DNA from 4 places in the Paenibacillus sp. FSL L8-0333 genome. Region 2 is predicted to be linked to each of the others. Evidence: riboswitches for the same ligand, from Rfam matches in the RefSeq annotation. Region 2 holds a riboswitch; each other region holds the start of a gene.
The links. Region 2 has a riboswitch for cyclic di-AMP ahead of NYE72_RS11020 (KamA family radical SAM protein). Riboswitches for the same ligand answer to the same signal wherever they lie in the genome.
Positions count from the first base shown of each region.

Region 1 (4,309 bases), 3.3 Mb from region 2:
CTCATGGAGGATTTACGAATCTTACACAGCTCCATTAGGTGTGGGTTGGATGGTTAATCCGGATCATCATTATGGGCCGAATGTGGATGGGTATGAATACGCCAAGTGGGGAACGTACCATTATGCGGATCATAAGGGCATTGGTGTGGATCGTTCAGTCAAATCGGGAACGGGTTATAGCGGACAGTATATGGGGCTTAATGCATCAAATTATGAGAATCTAGCGTCTTGTCCGGAAGAGCTGTTGCTGTTCTTTCATCATGTTCCATACACGTATGTTCTGCAATCGGGGCAAACTATTATTCAGCATATCTACGATACTCATTTTGAGGGGGCTGAGCAGGCTGCACAGCTTCTAGCGACATGGGAATCACTTGAAGGCAGCGTGGATAGTGGATTGTATATGCAAGTGAAGCAACGTCTTGAAGAGCAAGCAGAGCATGCGCAGGAATGGAGAGATCGGATCAATACGTATTTTTACCGCAAGAGCGGAATTGAGGATCTTAAAGGCAGAAAGATTTATTAGATTTCGAATCGAGGGATGATGATAGTGAGCCTCACGATTAGAGCGATTCTGGAAGATTTAATGGGAACTGTGGAACAGGTAGAAGGCACTGTCGATATTCTGAACCCAGGGGAACCGGAAACTGAAGTCACAGGGATTATTACGGCCTTCTCTGCCACACAAAATGTTGTGGAGCAAGCAATAGCGTTAGGAGCCAATTTGCTGATCACGCATGAAGGTGTATTTTATAGCCATCATGCGGCGAGCGAGTGGTTAGAAGGTGATCCGGTTTATCATGCGAAAAAAAGTCTGATCGAACATTCCCAAATTGCTATTTTTCGTTATCATGATTATTGGCATCGGCAAAAGCCGGATGGAATTATGGTGGGTTTACTGCAAGAACTAGATTGGTCCGCATACGTGGAAGAGCAGCAAGCAGCTGCTACGATTCTCAATATTCCTGCTATGACTGTACTGGAAGCTGCTCAATATATTAAAAGTAAGCTAGGGATCTCTTATGTACGCGCTGCCGGTGACCTGTCTCTGTCCTGCAAACGCGTAGGGATATTAGTAGGTTACAGAGGAGGCGGGACGATGGCTATTCCGCATTTTAATGATCACAATCTTGATTTAATTATTGCTGGAGAGGGACCAGAGTGGGAGACTCCGGAATATGTGCGGGATGCAGGGCACCAAGGCAGATCTAAAGCGCTCATCATGTTAGGTCATGCGGAGAGTGAAGCGCCGGGAATGAAATATTTAGCTGAAATCTTAGCAGACAAATATCCCATGCTTCCTAACCGGTTCATTGCTGAACAACCCATCTATCAGATGGTTTAATCTGGGGAAATAAAGAGTACGGAATAAATAAACATATTATGGAGAAAATGAAGGGAAACAGGTCACTGAGAAAGGAGTGTTTCAATGGAAATTCCTTTGGAGGCTGATGAAGTATTAAGTCGGATCAAAAAGCTGCAAAGCGACGGAAGCTCGATCAGTAAAAAACAAGTAAAGCAGAGCGATCCTGAGCTTATGAGAAGTGCGCTGTTCTTTTTTCCAAGCTGGGAGCATGCATTGAAAAACGCCGATCTTTTGTAGCCATAGTATTGTAAGAGGAAGCTAAGTGGACAGGGGAATACCTCTGATTCTGCTTAGCTTTTTTCATATCTCCAGTGAAAAGGATGGCCTTTATATAGAAAGTACTGGTGTTTTAACCTCCGTTTGGCTTGGTTCAGAGCCATTTTCTTAAATAAAACGAGTAAACAAGAGCAAAAGAAAGAGAAAATGAAGAGTATGCTCAATATGAAATGAAAAGCATTGCTTTCAACATTATTTTGACCAGAGCCCTCCTTTACAAGCAAACCTTACAAGAGTATGATTCATCTCAGAACTGACAATTATCTTAAATTTACAATTACATAAGCAATCCGCTTAATTTCCGTTTCTGGAAAGCGGGGGAACCAACAACTGGCAGCCGATGTGAGAGTCGGCACTGGTTATGGGGTGAATCCTGTTCCGGGTGCATAACATGCATCCCTGCAGGTAGGGCAACTCTCACTGCCCGAATCCGACAGCTAACCTCGTAAGCGTATGGAGAGAGGATGAATGGCGTGTTTAGTGATGAATAGCCACAGAGAATCCCTCTGTGGTTTTTTGCTGCGTTTTTAAGCAGATATAGACGTAGAATTTATTATGAAAGAGGTGTTACCTTTGCCTATCGCTAAACTGAACGGAACTTCGCTCTATTATGAAATCAATGGAACTGGCACTCCGGTTGTGTTTATCCATGGACATGGATTAACACACAGTATGTTCAAACCACAGCTGGAGTATTTTTCCGATAAATATAAAGTGATTTTGTGCGATTTACGGGGGAATGGCAAGTCTGGTAAACTGCTGGAGGCCCCACATGAGATTATTGAGACGCAATGTCTGGATTTGATTATGCTGTTGAATGACCTAGGTATTCGTGAAGCAGTTTTTGTAGGAATCGCCTATGGTGGCTTAGTCGTTCAGCATATTGCCAAACAATATCCTGAGCGTGTGAAAGCCATTGTGGTCGCGGATAGCTTCTGTAGGACTCACGGATCAACAATTGTAGGGAAAATACAAACTATGGCAGCATATTGCAGTTTGCTAATGTATTATCTCCCAAGCGAGCTGGTGTTGCCTTCGATTCGGATGATGTACCGAGAGCGCTGGAGTCTGGCCTACAATGAGATTAGAAGAGGGCTGCTGGACAAACGTCCCCGGGAGCTATATCGGCAAAGACTGGCTACAAGCCATGTTGATTACACCAGATGCTTAAAGGCTTTTAAACGTCCTGCTTTATGTATTGTAGGGGACTTTAATGAATTTGGAGTGAATTGTATGAAGGAAATGGTGTCTCAGCTGCCACATGCGCAGTTGGCGATTATTCCGAACGCATTAGATCCAAGTAATCTATGCCAGCCGGAGCAATTCAATGCGATTCTTCAACGTTTCTTAGAGAAGCAGCAGGGCAGTCAGCAGATTAGCTGATCTATAGGGAGACCTTTACAAGCGAAGCGTTTATGTGGAAAAGGGCGTCCCATAGCCAGGGGGAATGAGCTGGCTATGGGACGTCTTTCTGGGTAGAACTTTAGGGAAATTCTCCCTAAAGTGAAGGTGATTATGGCTCCTAGAACGTGGATTAAGGAAATTCTCCCTAAAGTGAAGGGAATTATGGCTCCTAGAACGTGAATTAGGGAAAACTTCCCTAATAATAGGATGTTTTTAGCCATAAATGGGTATTTGTATGAATTTTTAGGGATAAATTCCCTAAAAACCTTATTTTAAAGCGATTATCGATGAATATTAGGGAGGATTTCCCTAATATAATGGATATCTAACTAAAGGCTGGCTCATCAGTAGTGAAATCTACGAATGAGCCAGCCTTTGGTATTTTACTAACCGGTGGATGTTGAACATTTACAAGCATATTGTACCTAGAACGCCACTTAATGTCCCTACCCTACCACAGCATCAAATATAGCTCACCCGACGTGGGAAAGAACAGTAGACTCTAAGTAGTGAAGGTAAGAGTATAGAAGGGGCGTAGTAAGCAGCTCACCCGACGTGGGAAAGAACAGTAGACCCTAAGTAGTGAAGGTAAGTGTATGGAGGGAGGCGTAGTAAGCAGCGCATCAGACGTGGGAAAGAACGGTAGACCCTAAGTAGTGAAGGTAAGTGTATAGAAGGAGGCGTAGTAAGCAGCTCATCCGACGTGGGAGAGTACGGTAGACCTAAGTAGTGAAGGTAAGTGTATAGAGGGAGGCATAGTAAGCAGCTCATCCGACGTGGGAAAGAAACAGTAGACTCTAAGTAGTGATTGTAAGTGTATAGAAGGAGGTGAAGTAAGCAGCGTATCTGCAGCTCCTGATCGAGACCAAAGGAAAGGAAGGTTTCGGTAATAGGGATTCAGCCTCCGGACATGAGTAGGAGAGAAGAAGAGCGGGGAGTGACATTGACAGACTATCGGACTCAAGCGCTCTTATTTGCAACATTTTCCTATTTTTGAGTTGCTATTGGACCCCATAGGCGTTATTTGTACAAAATAGACGCTATTGAGCACCATTTCTGCCCAATAGCGCCTCTCAGGTCCGATGATCTCTCTAAACAGGGATAAATTAACGAATAGCGGCATTTGAGTCCGAAAGATCAAGTAAGTGTACCGTATATTACCAAAAAAGCATCTATCACTCCTTAGAAGGAATGGCAGATGCCTTTTTTTGAATTTGTTTTAATGATTATACAATCGTAAAGCCAGCACTTGCATAACCAGTG
Region 1 is NZ_CP150186.1:5,853,470-5,857,778, reverse strand. Features, by position in the region: gene NYE72_RS26065 (alpha-glucuronidase family glycosyl hydrolase) at 1-526, shown strand, start outside; gene NYE72_RS26060 (Nif3-like dinuclear metal center hexameric protein) at 587-1,345, shown strand; gene NYE72_RS26055 (hypothetical protein) at 1,430-1,603, shown strand; cyclic di-AMP (ydaO/yuaA leader) riboswitch at 1,924-2,110, shown strand; gene NYE72_RS26050 (alpha/beta hydrolase) at 2,216-3,025, shown strand; gene NYE72_RS26045 (exosporium glycoprotein BclB-related protein) at 4,273-4,309, opposite strand, start outside.
Region 1: it holds a riboswitch for cyclic di-AMP, as region 2 does, so the genes downstream of both, NYE72_RS26050 (alpha/beta hydrolase) here and NYE72_RS11020 (KamA family radical SAM protein) in region 2, are expected to answer to the same signal.

Region 2 (4,309 bases):
ATTTGCTCGCACTTGGTGTGCAGGCGGTAGGTTATCCTCTTTCTATGGGGGAAGGCCAGATTTTTGAAGATCAATTGCAAGGTGTGGAGGATGTAGGCTTCCCTATCAATCTGGAAAAAACATTGGAGCTTCAGCCTGACTTGATCATCTATGCGGGCACAGATGAAGCTGATTTCGAGCAGCTCTCCAAAATTGCACCAACGATAATATTTAATACCTTTGCCCCACTCCAGGAACGTATGCTGGACATTGGTGGAATTGTTGGTAAAACGACTGAAGCAGAAGCATGGCTTGCCCAGTATAAAACCGCTGAAGAGAACATGTGGAAGCAATTGAAATCCGCAGGCATGAAAGAGGGCGAAACGGCTGCGGTCTTCACTTATTATCCAGGAGACAGACTATTTATAATGGCAGCAACCGGACTTTCACAGGTACTCTATGGGGAGAATGGCTTCAAGGCAACTCCAGCTATTCAGAAGATACTTGATGAAGGTAAAGGGTTCCAGGAAGTTTCCATGGAAGTCCTGAAAGAATATGCCGGAGACCGGATATTCATCTTGACTCCAGTGGCAGAAGAAGCAAAACAATCCACAGAGAATCTATTAAAGAGCCCTATCTGGAAGAGCCTTCCTGCCGTCAAGAACGGATATGTCTATACACAAGACATCATGAAGACTTCAAGTGATGCGACAACAAGAGAATGGCTGCTTGGCGAAATTCCACAGCTATTGAATATGAAATAACCTTCCGAGATGAAGTGTTTAACACAAGGCTGATAAAAAACTGCAAGAAGCATGTCAACAGCTGTTGATATGCTTCTTTTTTTTATATACAATGAATTCATTGATAATCATTCTCACCAAATGAACGGAGGCTGAACCCATGCTGCATACATCATCGTCCTGCCCCCCACTCCACTCTCTGCTATTTCAGCTAAACGAGGCCGAACTGATGATTCAAGCTGCCGATTCAAGCTCTATAACGCGTACAACCCGGGACTATACCCTTCTCATATTTACTGGAGGGAACGGACAATTGAACCTCGATGATCAAAGCGTGATACTAAGTACGGATAAATGTTATCTACTATCTCCTGGAATCTCCTATAGTACGAACAACCAGGAGCTGACGTTGTATTATTACCTCATCACCTTTACAGCAATTTATACAACCAAGCTTCCTAAACGATATTCTGGAGAGCTGCTTTCCGGCAGGCGGGAGTTAATTGTGCACCCGTTCACCAAGGTAATCCGACTAGTCGAAGACCTGCTCATGAACAGGAATAACACCGATGATGTACAACAATTCAAGCGACAATTAAAATTCCAAGAATTGCTGCTGTTACTTTTTGAGCATAATTACCCTTCCAAACACCTGCCAAGTCCTACGGAATCCGTAGAAAAGACCATAACATTCATTCAGGAGCATTATACAGAGAGTATCACCGTGAAGCAGTTAGCTGAACTGGCGGGAATATCAATCTGGCAATATACACCGATCTTTCAGCAGCTTACGGGTAAAAAGCCGCTTGAATACCTGACGGATCTGCGTATTAATCATTCCAAACGATTCCTGCAGGAATCGACTGAACCACTGCGGGAAATCGCCAGACTGGTCGGCTTCTCGGATGAATACTATTTCAGCCGCCGCTTTCGGCAAAAAACCGGAGTTACACCCGGACAATATGCACATCAGCAAGGTCGTAAGCTTACCGTCAAGGATTGGACGGGTCATGAGGTGGAAATTCCTGAACGAGCGAAACGTATTGTCTATCATGGCGAGACACTTGGCGACCTTCTCGCGTTAGCTGTAAAGCCTATCGGTGGAGATGAAGCATTCGCCCGGAACAGCGTCTATAAACATCGGCTTAAGAAGCTCGCCAACGTCGGGTTTCCACTGGACCCGCAGTTGACCGCTTCCCTAAACCCAGATTTGATCATTTTGGCAAATAGTGATGAAAGAGCCTACAGAGCAGTTTCTGGTATCGCTCCGACACTCACCTTTGATTCATTTGCGCCTCTCGACAACCGAATGCGGACATTAGGCAGTTGGCTAGGTAAACAGCGCGAAGCCGAAGCATGGCTGGAGTCATTCACAATCAAAAACGCTGCCATGTGGCAGCAGCTTTACTCGACAACTCTCCAAGTTGGAGAAACCGCCTCTGCTTTGGTCTATGATCATGGAGATCATCTATATGCTATGGGAATGTCCGGATTCTCCACTGCGCTTTATGCCCCATGTGGTTTACAACCGACCGAAGAGATCCAAGCCATATTGGACGAAGAGTTAGGGTTCGCCGAAGTTGATCCAACACGACTGCCTGCCTACGCCGGAGATCATATCTTCATGTTCATTCCGGAACGCAAAGACTCGCGAGCTGCGATGGAACGATTACTAGACAGTTCACTTTGGAACAGTCTCCCGGCAGTACGCCAGGGACATGTTTATCTGCTCGATGGAAGCAAATGGAACTCCAGTGATGCGTTAACCCGGGAGAAGCTACTAACGCTGCTGCCTAAACTACTCGGCGGAAGTAGCGCTAGCAATTGAAGGTGAATCTAGGATTCTCTTTTGACTTTTCAAAACTTCATAGGGTATACTTTATCTACGCTTAATTTCCAACTTTTACAGTTGAAAAGCGGGGGAACCAGTTAATTGGGGCGAATCATTGAGTATTAGAATGTAGGGTACCATCTTACCCGAGTCCGTCAGCTAACCTCGTCAGCAGTGGATGGGTCTGCTTTTCATGTTATTTACATAACCAGAGACCCTTGCTAAGGGTCTCTTTTTGTGCTTTTTTTGGACCCTGCTGGCAGTAGATTGGCCTTTGACACTAAGGCTCCCTCATTTCTCACACTACGAGACAAAGGAGAGATGTACGTGCAAAAGGTAAAGTACTTCACGGATATTAACAAAATAGCTATGTTGTCTGAGCTGGAAAAAGAGAATCTGAAAGAAATTACAGACAAATTTGTTTTTCGTGTAAATGACTACTATCTGTCTTTGATTAACTGGGATGATCCAGATGATCCCATCCGTAAGCTGGTTATTCCTAACGAAGGTGAACTGCTGGAGTATGGGCGCTGGGACGCCTCCGATGAGGACACGAATTATGTGGTACCTGGTTGTCAGCACAAGTATAGAACCACTGCACTACTGATTGTATCCGAGGTCTGCGGGGCTTATTGCCGCTACTGTTTTCGTAAGCGTCTGTTCCGAAATGACGTGAAAGAGGCGATGGCTGATGTCTCTCCGGGCTTGGAGTATATCGCAAAGAATCCGGAGATTAACAACGTACTTCTTACGGGTGGGGATAGTTTAATTCTCTCCACACCGAAGCTAAGATCCATTATTGAAAATCTAAGAAGCATTGAGCATGTTAAGATCATTAGACTAGGTTCCAAAATTCCCGTATTTAATCCGATGCGGATCTCTGAAGACGAAGAGCTGCTGGAGCTGATTCGTACTTACTCTACCGAAGACAAACGAATCTATGTTATGGCGCACATCAATCATCCTCGTGAAATCACACCTGAAGCCAAAAAAGCATTTAAAGCTCTCCACAACGCAGGGGCAATTGTCGTAAATCAGACTCCCATCCTCAAAGGCATCAACGATGATCCCATTATTTTAGGGGAACTACTGGACCGACTTTCATGGGCTGGCGTTACACCCTACTACTTCTTTGTGAACCGGCCCGTTGCCGGAAACCGGGATTTCGTATTACCGCTCGAGCAAGTCTATCAAATTGTAGAAGAAGCCAAAGCTAGAACCTCAGGACTTGGCAAAAGAGTACGCTTATCCATGAGCCACACCTCAGGAAAAATAGAAATTCTCGCCATTGATAACGGGAAAGCCTATCTCAAATACCATCAATCCAGAGATCAGGAATACGGAAAATTCATGATTCTAGATTGTCCAAAGGACGCCGAATGGTTCGATGACCTGCCTGGGAATGAGCAATATTGGACCCCACCTGTGAAAAAAAACGATGCTATTATTTCTGTTAATGATTTATCAGAGCCTGCGGATTTAATCTGTAAATAAATTAATCGGCTCTGTCAGACTCTGTCATAGGATATTTCTTCATCACCAACAACAAAACTCCTCCCTCCCAAAATTAGCCCGAAAAAATCTATGATATAATCACGCTGTAACACGAAATGGACTAATGGGTGGGAATGCACACATGAAATTGGAACGATTGATTTCTATGATCTACAAGCTATTGAACCACGAAGTTTTATCTGCCTCCAAGCTGGCTGAAGAGTTTCAGGTTTCCCAGCGAACAATCTATAGGGATATCGAT
Region 2 is NZ_CP150186.1:2,519,759-2,524,067, reverse strand. Features, by position in the region: gene NYE72_RS11030 (ABC transporter substrate-binding protein) at 1-743, shown strand, start outside; gene NYE72_RS11025 (AraC family transcriptional regulator) at 883-2,550, shown strand; cyclic di-AMP (ydaO/yuaA leader) riboswitch at 2,599-2,740, shown strand; gene NYE72_RS11020 (KamA family radical SAM protein) at 2,881-4,047, shown strand; gene NYE72_RS11015 (YafY family protein) at 4,190-4,309, shown strand, end outside.

Region 3 (4,309 bases), 2.5 Mb from region 2:
CGAGTTGCGTCCTTCTCCGGAATAAAAGCATGCTTGCAGCCCGGCACCTTCGCTGAAACGATTTTACGAATTCGCTCCCCGGCATGGTCCGGGTCCGTAAGAATAATAACCCCTCTGCGTTCCATAGCTAGCGCAATCTTCGCAATTACAGTCCGGTTTACAGCAGAGCCGCCTGTCTCAATCGTATCTGCTTCCACAGCACGCTTAATGGCTACGGTATCGCTTTTGCCTTCAACGACGATTAATTCCTTAATCATATTTCTTGACTCCTTCCAAAAAAAGCAAAAAGAAGAGGATTCGCTCCTCTTCTTTTGGTTAAAGAATGTATAAGTGATGAGCGGTTGCTCTGCGATCAACGAAATGATCATCCAGCGTTCCTTACGGTTATCATCACTATAGCTTATCAAAGGATTTTTTGCAAAAGCTTCAGTTCTAGTTAAGCTCTGGTTTCACAGGTCCAATCACATATACGGTACGTGATTTACGGCCGAAATTACGAGCATGGCTCAGGGAATCATAATAGACATCCACTTTATTGCCTTTAATGGCACCGCCAGTATCCTCTGCACGGCGGAATCCAAGCCCATCGATATAAACCCACCAGCCAATAGGAATTACATTCGGATCTACTGCAATTGTACGACCTTCCGTTACGCGTGTTCCGGAGGCAGTTTTAGTACCTATTCCTGGCTCTTCTGACGAATAAGCTGTCATGGAGACGTTCTTAATCATCTTCTTGTACTCAAAGTCTACGCCAGCCTTGCTTGTGACGTTCTTAGTCTTAGCGCTAACTTTAGTCGTTTTGGAGGTAGTGCTTGATTTGGAAGTTGTTGTAGCTTTAGCAACTACAGTAGGCTTAGGAAGTGCTTTAGTACCAACGGCAATGATCTTATCTTTTGTTACCGTTTGTACTTCCTTGCCGATCATGCGCATAGAGGCCAGTTCTCCGTCTTGATAGATCTTTTCAATATGCTGAACCATGACGCCTGGTTTGCCTGCCTGTGCCACTCTAACTGTTCCCACAGTAAGGGAGGGATCTGCTGTCTTAATAACACGGAAAGGTAAGTTAGTTGTTCGCTGTACCGTTTGCTTGTTGATACGAACGATCTTAATCTCCATGTCAGCAGAGATGGTGGTGTCTAACGAAGGAAAAATCTTATCATAGCCTTCTAGGTTGATACCCAGTTTGTCAATCGCCTGACCGATAGTGTCTTCGGTCGTATATAACGTTTTTGTTGCTCCGTCCGCAGTAAGGCTAAATTTCTGCGCACGATTGATAACGACACGGTCACCGTCTTTTATTTCATCACTCAGACCTAAAGATAATTCATCATGCGGCTGCAGCGAAATTTGCTCTTTCTCCAACACATCACCAAGAAGTGCTTCTCGCGTTTCAAGTGTCTGTGTTTGCCCGTCTATTACTAAAACAAATTGTTTGTTACTTTGACCGTGTACGTACAGCAGAATTAACAGCGCGATTGCGATTGAAATCACACCTGCAAGTAAAAGTACGCGAGTATTTACTTGCTCCCACCGTAATGCGAAAGACCTGCTGGATGACTGCGAATCATGGGATACCTCTGGTTGGAATAAGCCCATTCTCTCCATCCTCCTTACATAGCCTCGTCGTCAATTTGTATATCATGAGGACTGAATTTCTTTGACGAAACTATTTGAGATTGTCACAGGATACGCACGTATTAACTTAGCGTCTCCTGCTCATGGATCGCCTGCTCGGCACAGCTACTCCCACACCTGTTATATAACAGTATGCGGGCAACATTCAGTTTATTCAAAAATAAAGAAGCCTAAAAAGAGTTCTCTTGAGGACTCTTTCGTGGCTTCTCCGATGTCAGAATACGCGGGAATGTTTGTGCACGAGGTTGCCTCTCTTACTTGCGCTTACGGGGTTAGCTGTCGGGTTCGGACGAAAGAGAGACGCCCTATTTCAGGTCACCCGCTCACGGCGGTTGCCCTTAAATTCACCCCAAAGACCACGTGAAGAAATCAAATATTGTTCTGCGGCAATTCCTAGTCGTATTCAAGATACAGGCATGCGGCAGTTCAATATTGGTTCCCCCGTTCTCCATACGGAGACTCAGCGAGACGATCCATGAATCAATGGCTGTCACAATAACAACAGCTCACATCACTGAAAAGATGATATCCTGTTTTGATGCATGTTGTAAAGGACGATTCAACCACGTTTAAGCAAATATATGGTTAAAATATTGTAATAATCAGCCGTTTTTATATTAAAAAAGTTTAATATATCGGCTATTCTCTATTTTTCACCCGTTTTACTCCTGTTTTCAGACAATCCCAAATCGTTCCAGTGCGTTCGCATACGTAATTTTAGCCAATTCTTCCCATGTTAACCCTTTAATTTCAGCCGCAGCCTCTGCTACTAACTTCACATGAGCACTCTCATTTCGCTTGCCACGGAAGGGGTGTGGAGTCAAATATGGAGCGTCTGTTTCGATCAATAATCGGTCCAATGGCGTCTGTGCAAGCACCTCTTTAGGCACTCTGGCATTTTTGAACGTTATCGGTCCTCCAAATGACAAATGAAATCCAAGGTCTAGACACATTTTTGCTGTTTCCCAGCTGCCTGAGAACGAATGCATCACGCCACCAATTTCATTTGCTTTTTCCTCCCGTAAAATCCGTACAACATCTTCATGAGCATCACGGTCATGTATACAGATTGGCATTTTTAGTTCACGGGCTAGTCCGATTTGTTTGCGGAAGACCTCCTGCTGCACATCCTTGGGAGAGGTATCCCAATAATAATCCAATCCAATCTCTCCGATGGCCACCACTTTTTCATGGCTGCAAAGAGAGGCGATCCAATCGAGGTCCCCCTCTTTCATATCAATCGCATCCTGTGGATGCCAGCCCACCGCTGCATAAATATAATCATAAGATTCAGCCAGCTTCATCGTTGAAGGGATCGTTTCCCGATTAAATCCAATATTGATCATCTTGCTAACTCCGGCCTCTACTGCACGAGCAATAACTTCCTCGCGATCCTCGTCGAATTGAGGCGCATCTAGATGTGTATGTGTGTCGAACAGATACATTTTAAAGCTCACTCCTTGTTGTTTTTATCAATAGTTCCATAAATATTTGTATTATTTTGCAAAAATCTCTGCTACAGAAGAGGGCAAGCGTGTAAGGGCTTTTTTCAGCTTATCCTGTGGGAAATATAGATGATATCTGCCACGATGAATTCCGCTTATTGAGCGCACAATATCCGATACCTCTGAAATTTCCCGCAATTGCTCATTCCGATCAAGCAGTAAAATTTGATTATTGTCGAAGGCTGCTCCTGGACGGAACACATCATAAGGCAAATCTGTCGGATAATCAATCTCTAGGTCATATTCTGGGTTAAGTCCCACTCCCGCAAAACTGCTGCGGATTTCCGTAATCATATCTGTATCCAAATTCTCGATCTCTACATATTTATACAGTTTACGATGAATAAAACGGGTACACAAGTCGCTTAATAACTCATCTTCTTCAAGTGTCCATTGCATAAAAGCAGTCTGTACCAGTGCCTCATCAAGCATTAAATATTGCTTCACTGTTACTTCTCCTCGAAAGAGATCTTCCAGCGGAGCGATCATAAAGCGAAATTTGTACCCCTCTTGGAACAATTCTTTAGCTCTACGGAAGATTTGACGCAAAATAATTTCAGAGCTGCGCGTCACCGGATGAAAATATACCTGCCAGTACATTTGATAACGTGACATTAAATAATCTTCAATGGCATGCATACCTGATTCTTTTACTACAATCCGCCCATTATAAGGACGAAGCATTCTCAAAATCCGATCAATGTCGATGGTTCCATAGTTTACACCTGTATAGTACGCATCACGCAGCAAATAATCCATACGATCAGCATCCAGCGGACTGGAAACCAAATTGACAACAATTTCATGCTCATAAGTCTTAGAGATAACTGAAGCTACTTTACGAGGAAAATCTTCCTCCACATCACGCAATATTTCGGTAATCTCCGTGTCCTCCAAAATAATCCGGCAGGTCCAATCCTCATGGTTCATTTCAAAAGCTTCTTCTATAGAATGGGAAAATGGGCCATGCCCTAAATCATGCAGCAAAGCCGCACACAAAGTAAGCAAACTTTCTTCCGGAATCCAATCCTTATACCCGCTGCGCTCAAATTGCGAAATGATTCTTCGTGTAATTTCATATACTCCTAAAGAATGAGAAAATCGACTATGCTCTGCACCATGAAAAGTGAGATATGAGGTACCTAACTGGCGAATCCGGCGTAAAC
Region 3 is NZ_CP150186.1:39,829-44,137, reverse strand. Features, by position in the region: gene rnmV (ribonuclease M5) at 1-257, opposite strand, end outside; gene NYE72_RS00190 (3D domain-containing protein) at 433-1,599, opposite strand; cyclic di-AMP (ydaO/yuaA leader) riboswitch at 1,885-2,114, opposite strand; gene NYE72_RS00185 (TatD family hydrolase) at 2,313-3,083, opposite strand; gene NYE72_RS00180 (HD domain-containing protein) at 3,135-4,309, opposite strand, start outside.
Region 3: it holds a riboswitch for cyclic di-AMP, as region 2 does, so the genes downstream of both, NYE72_RS00190 (3D domain-containing protein) here and NYE72_RS11020 (KamA family radical SAM protein) in region 2, are expected to answer to the same signal.

Region 4 (4,309 bases), 3.2 Mb from region 2:
AGAGATGTTTCTGACAGAACGTGAGCAGTAAAGCCGGACCAAATGAATCAAGGGGCGCACCTATTGATCTCCAAATGAGGCAATAAGTGAAGCACTTATTGCGTAATTAGGGAATTTCTCCCTGAAATTTAGAGATTTCTGTTCAGCAGACTTATAATTAGGGAAAACTTCCCTAATTTTCGGCTGATTGAGTAACTAATAAAGGAATCCCACTGTTTATTAGGGAGGAATTCCCTAATGTCGTTCATTTAGAGCGAATAGCGGCTATTTTTAGGGAGGTTTTCCCTAATTAGTTACACCCACTCTGTACATCGTACAAACAAAGAACGCATATCGCCCATATTCCACCGTCACAGATACCACAAATCATCTACTACAGCCGTACGAATATCACACCTAACAACTCGTCAACCGCACAAACCAATATATTAGAACACTACGCGTGGTCTATAGCCATATGGCATAGTGAAATCCATTACTTTTCCTACTCTTTACTCCATAAAAAAGAAGCTGCCCCCAAGTAGAATTCACTACTTTTGAGTCAGCTTCTTTTCCTATGATTCTTGGTTCACAACTTCACTCTCAAAACGGTCAATACTTTCATTAGGACCAATGAGTACCATAACATCGCCTTCACTTAAATAATCATGGGCAGTTGGAGCGACGATTATTCCACTTTCCCTATTCAGGGCAACAATACTGCAGCCATATTTAGCTCTTGTATTTAAATCAGACAAGCTTCTGCCGTTCATGCAGGACGGTACGGTCAGCTCGACAATTTTATAATCCTTGGACAGTTCAATATAATCCAGCAAATTGGGCGTCACCAGCTGGTGTGCCACACGAATCCCCATATCCCGCTCCGGAAAAATAACCCGATCAACCCCCAGCCGCGACAGTGCGCGGCCATGAAGGATGGAGATTGCCTTAGCCACCACTTGCTTGACTCCAATTTCCTTCAACAAAATGGCCGCCAGAATGCTTCTCTCCATATTGTCACCAATCGCAACAATCCCACAATCAAAGTTCCGTACACCAAGCGAGCGCATAATTCCCTCATCTGTAGCATCTGCTACTACCGTATGCGTCAGTTGATCGCTCATTTCCTCCACGCGTTCTTCATGGTGGTCAATGCCGAGCACCTCGTAGCCCATTTCCATCAGCTCAAGCGCCAGGCTTGAACCGAAGCGACCTAAGCCGATTACTACAAATTGCTGTGCTTTCATTTCTAATTAACTCCTATCCAATAATTATTTTACCTTCCGGATACTTATACAGTGGTTTACCCTGTTTTGGACCGAGTGCATACGCTAAGGTTAGTGGACCCAGCCGACCTGCAAACATCGTCAGACAGAGTAGAATCTTACCGATCGCTGACAGTTCCGGAGTTAGCCCCATAGTCAGTCCTACCGTAGCAAAGGCGGAGGTCGTCTCAAACAAGATTGCCAAGAAATTACTGTCTTCAGTTGTGGAGAGTATCATCGACACAGAGGCGATTAACAACAAAGCCAGCAGCGTGATCGTTAATGCCTTGTAGATGCGCTCCTGAGCCAACCGATAACGGAACAACACAACATCTTCCCGTCCACGCAGCATAGCAATTACAGCACCAATCATCATCGTAAAGGTTGTTGTCTTGATCCCGCCGCCCGTTGAGCCCGGAGAAGCACCAATAAACATAAGAATCACTATAAAAAATTGTGTAGCCTGCCGAAGTCCAGCAATATCTACTGTGTTCGCGCCAGCCGTACGGGGAGACACGGATTGAAAGAAGGCCGATAATATTTTACCGCCAAAATTCAGTGAACCTAGGGTACGAGTGTTAGTAAACTCGAATATAAAAATAACCAGAGCTCCGATCAGAATCAGCCCTGTGCTGGTGGACAGGACAACTTTACTATGTAGAGACAGCCTGCGGGTTACCCGAAACTCCACCAGATCTGACATTACAATAAAACCAATCCCGCCGGAGACAATCAGAAACATCACAATAATATTCACAAGCGGATCATATACATAATCAGTTAAACTGCGAAAATCCCCAAAAATATCGAACCCCGCATTATTAAACATAGACACCGCATGAAATATGCCATAATAAATCGCTTTTCCCAGTGGCATATCAAAAGCCCAGCGAATAGACAGCAGCAAAGCGGCACAGCCTTCTATGACAAGAGAATATATGAGGACTCTTCGGATCAGCCGCACAATTCCTTCCATAGAGCCTTGATTCATGGCTTCCTGTAGGATTAGCCTGTCCCGCAAAGATATTTTACGCTTTAACACCAGTGAAAATAGAGTGGCCATGGTCATAAACCCTAAGCCGCCGATCTGGATTAGGATCATAATTACGGTTTTCCCAAAAATCGTGAACGAAGTTCCGGTATCCAGCACAACAAGCCCTGTTACACAGGTTGCCGAAGTTGAAGTAAATAATGCATCAATAAATTTCACGGAATTCCCGCTTGTGCTTGAGATGGGGAGCATAAGCAGCAAGGCCCCTATCAAAATAATCGATGCAAAACCCAGCACCAGTATCTGCGGCGGCGAGAGCTTCAGAAACTTAAATTCAGAAATCCTGCGAAACTGTGAAGCCATTTGCTCACCTTCTTATCAAAAATTCCAACAAAAAAAGCACTGGAAAACCAATGCTGACTTGGTTCCTGCAGTAAATTAGCCTACGAGGTTAGCTGACGGATTCGGACTATGCAGGCTGCCCTATTCGTTCCTAGAACGAAATTCACCCCTGATGAAAGTGCCATTTATCGTGTACACTCCACTTTTCATCACTTCTTATGGTTCCCCCGTTTTCACCAGAAATTCGGCTACTATACAATTGCATACAAATTATATACGTTATTTAGTGAATTCACAAAGACACAATTAATGCTCATTCACATGAAAAAATGCGGTTTAAAGAGACTGCATCAAATGGAGTACCTTTTCTCATCACTTTTCCGTGTTTTCCCTGCAATTACACCGATTCTCACCATTCGTACACAAATGAACACGATAAAATTCATGGTATAAATTCACATGACTATTCTATACTATCTCTATTACCCATAAAAAGAACATATAATGTTTTTTGTAACCAGCCAGGCACTAATACTATAATGGAACATAACATTGTCAGTACATAACAAGGAGGCGTTACATGAATCCCGTCGGCCAGCCCCTACAGCAACGTGCCCTCTCCAAGAGGCTCATCATCTCGGGCATTATCGGTCTTATTCTATTTATTATGTTTCAGATTTCCCCTTCGCTGCTAAGCAGCTCTACAGGGGAAGATACCACCGTTATTAGCAAGGCAGAAGCCCGTGACCAAGCCGTATTATTCGCAGAACAAAAGCTCAATTACACCGAAGCACCAAACGATCAATGGAATGTACTTTACGAGACGGACTCTTCCTTTTATGGTTATATGTCTCGCGAGAAGCTTGTGGAGGACTACACCAAGAAAAAATTGGATCAAAAATATCCTTTTGATGTCTTTCGTGCAACGCTTACTCCGTCAGCGGATCAAGAGCCGCAAATCATCGTTGACCTCAATATGTATACCGGCGAGATTGTCGCTTTCTCAAAGGCTGCAAAAGTTGCCTCCGAAGAGGGGTCTGGCATTGCTTCCGTTGGTGCAAAAGAGGACAAGGGAGCTGACCTCACTCTAGCGCAGAAGGAGAATCTTGCTCGTCCTTGGCTTCAGGAATGGGAAGTAAATCCTGCCAAGCTACAAATTGAATCGAATACAGGAAGCCATGGGCTGGTGTATACGGATAGCACTGTTCAGGTCGGCGAATCCTTATTGCACTATTATTTTGATTTCAGTGGAGAGCAGGTCTCCAGCTTTAATGCCGGATTCACTGCACCGGCTTGGCATACCTCCTACGTACAAGGACAGACCTCTTTAGCGGAAAAGCTGACATTATTCGGTTACGGTATACCCACACTGATTTTAGGAATTCTGGCACTCGTCTACAGTATTCTTAGAAGAGAGCATACTTCCTTTAAACGTGGGGTATTCCTAAGCTCAGCCTATTTTGTAATCATGATGATCAGCACCTATAATATGCTGCCTGAATCAACAGGCGAAGGGCTAGAAGCACAGATTACCTCTGTCATTATGTTTATCATTTATGCTTTATACAGCCTGCTGATGTCCTCCTTGCTTTACTTCTCTTTAGTGGGCGGCAATGGCCTATGGCGAAAAGAGGGAGGCATGAACCCTTGGCCCCGCGCCAAAGAGCCCGGCTATGGACAATATGTGTTGGATAGTATCCGGGCTGGATACATGTGGGCTTTCGTTCTGCTA
Region 4 is NZ_CP150186.1:5,744,598-5,748,906, forward strand. Features, by position in the region: gene NYE72_RS25590 (LysR family transcriptional regulator) at 1-31, shown strand, start outside; gene NYE72_RS25595 (TrkA family potassium uptake protein) at 555-1,226, opposite strand; gene NYE72_RS25600 (TrkH family potassium uptake protein) at 1,240-2,598, opposite strand; cyclic di-AMP (ydaO/yuaA leader) riboswitch at 2,662-2,837, opposite strand; gene NYE72_RS25605 (CPBP family intramembrane glutamic endopeptidase) at 3,158-4,309, shown strand, end outside.
Region 4: it holds a riboswitch for cyclic di-AMP, as region 2 does, so the genes downstream of both, NYE72_RS25600 (TrkH family potassium uptake protein) here and NYE72_RS11020 (KamA family radical SAM protein) in region 2, are expected to answer to the same signal.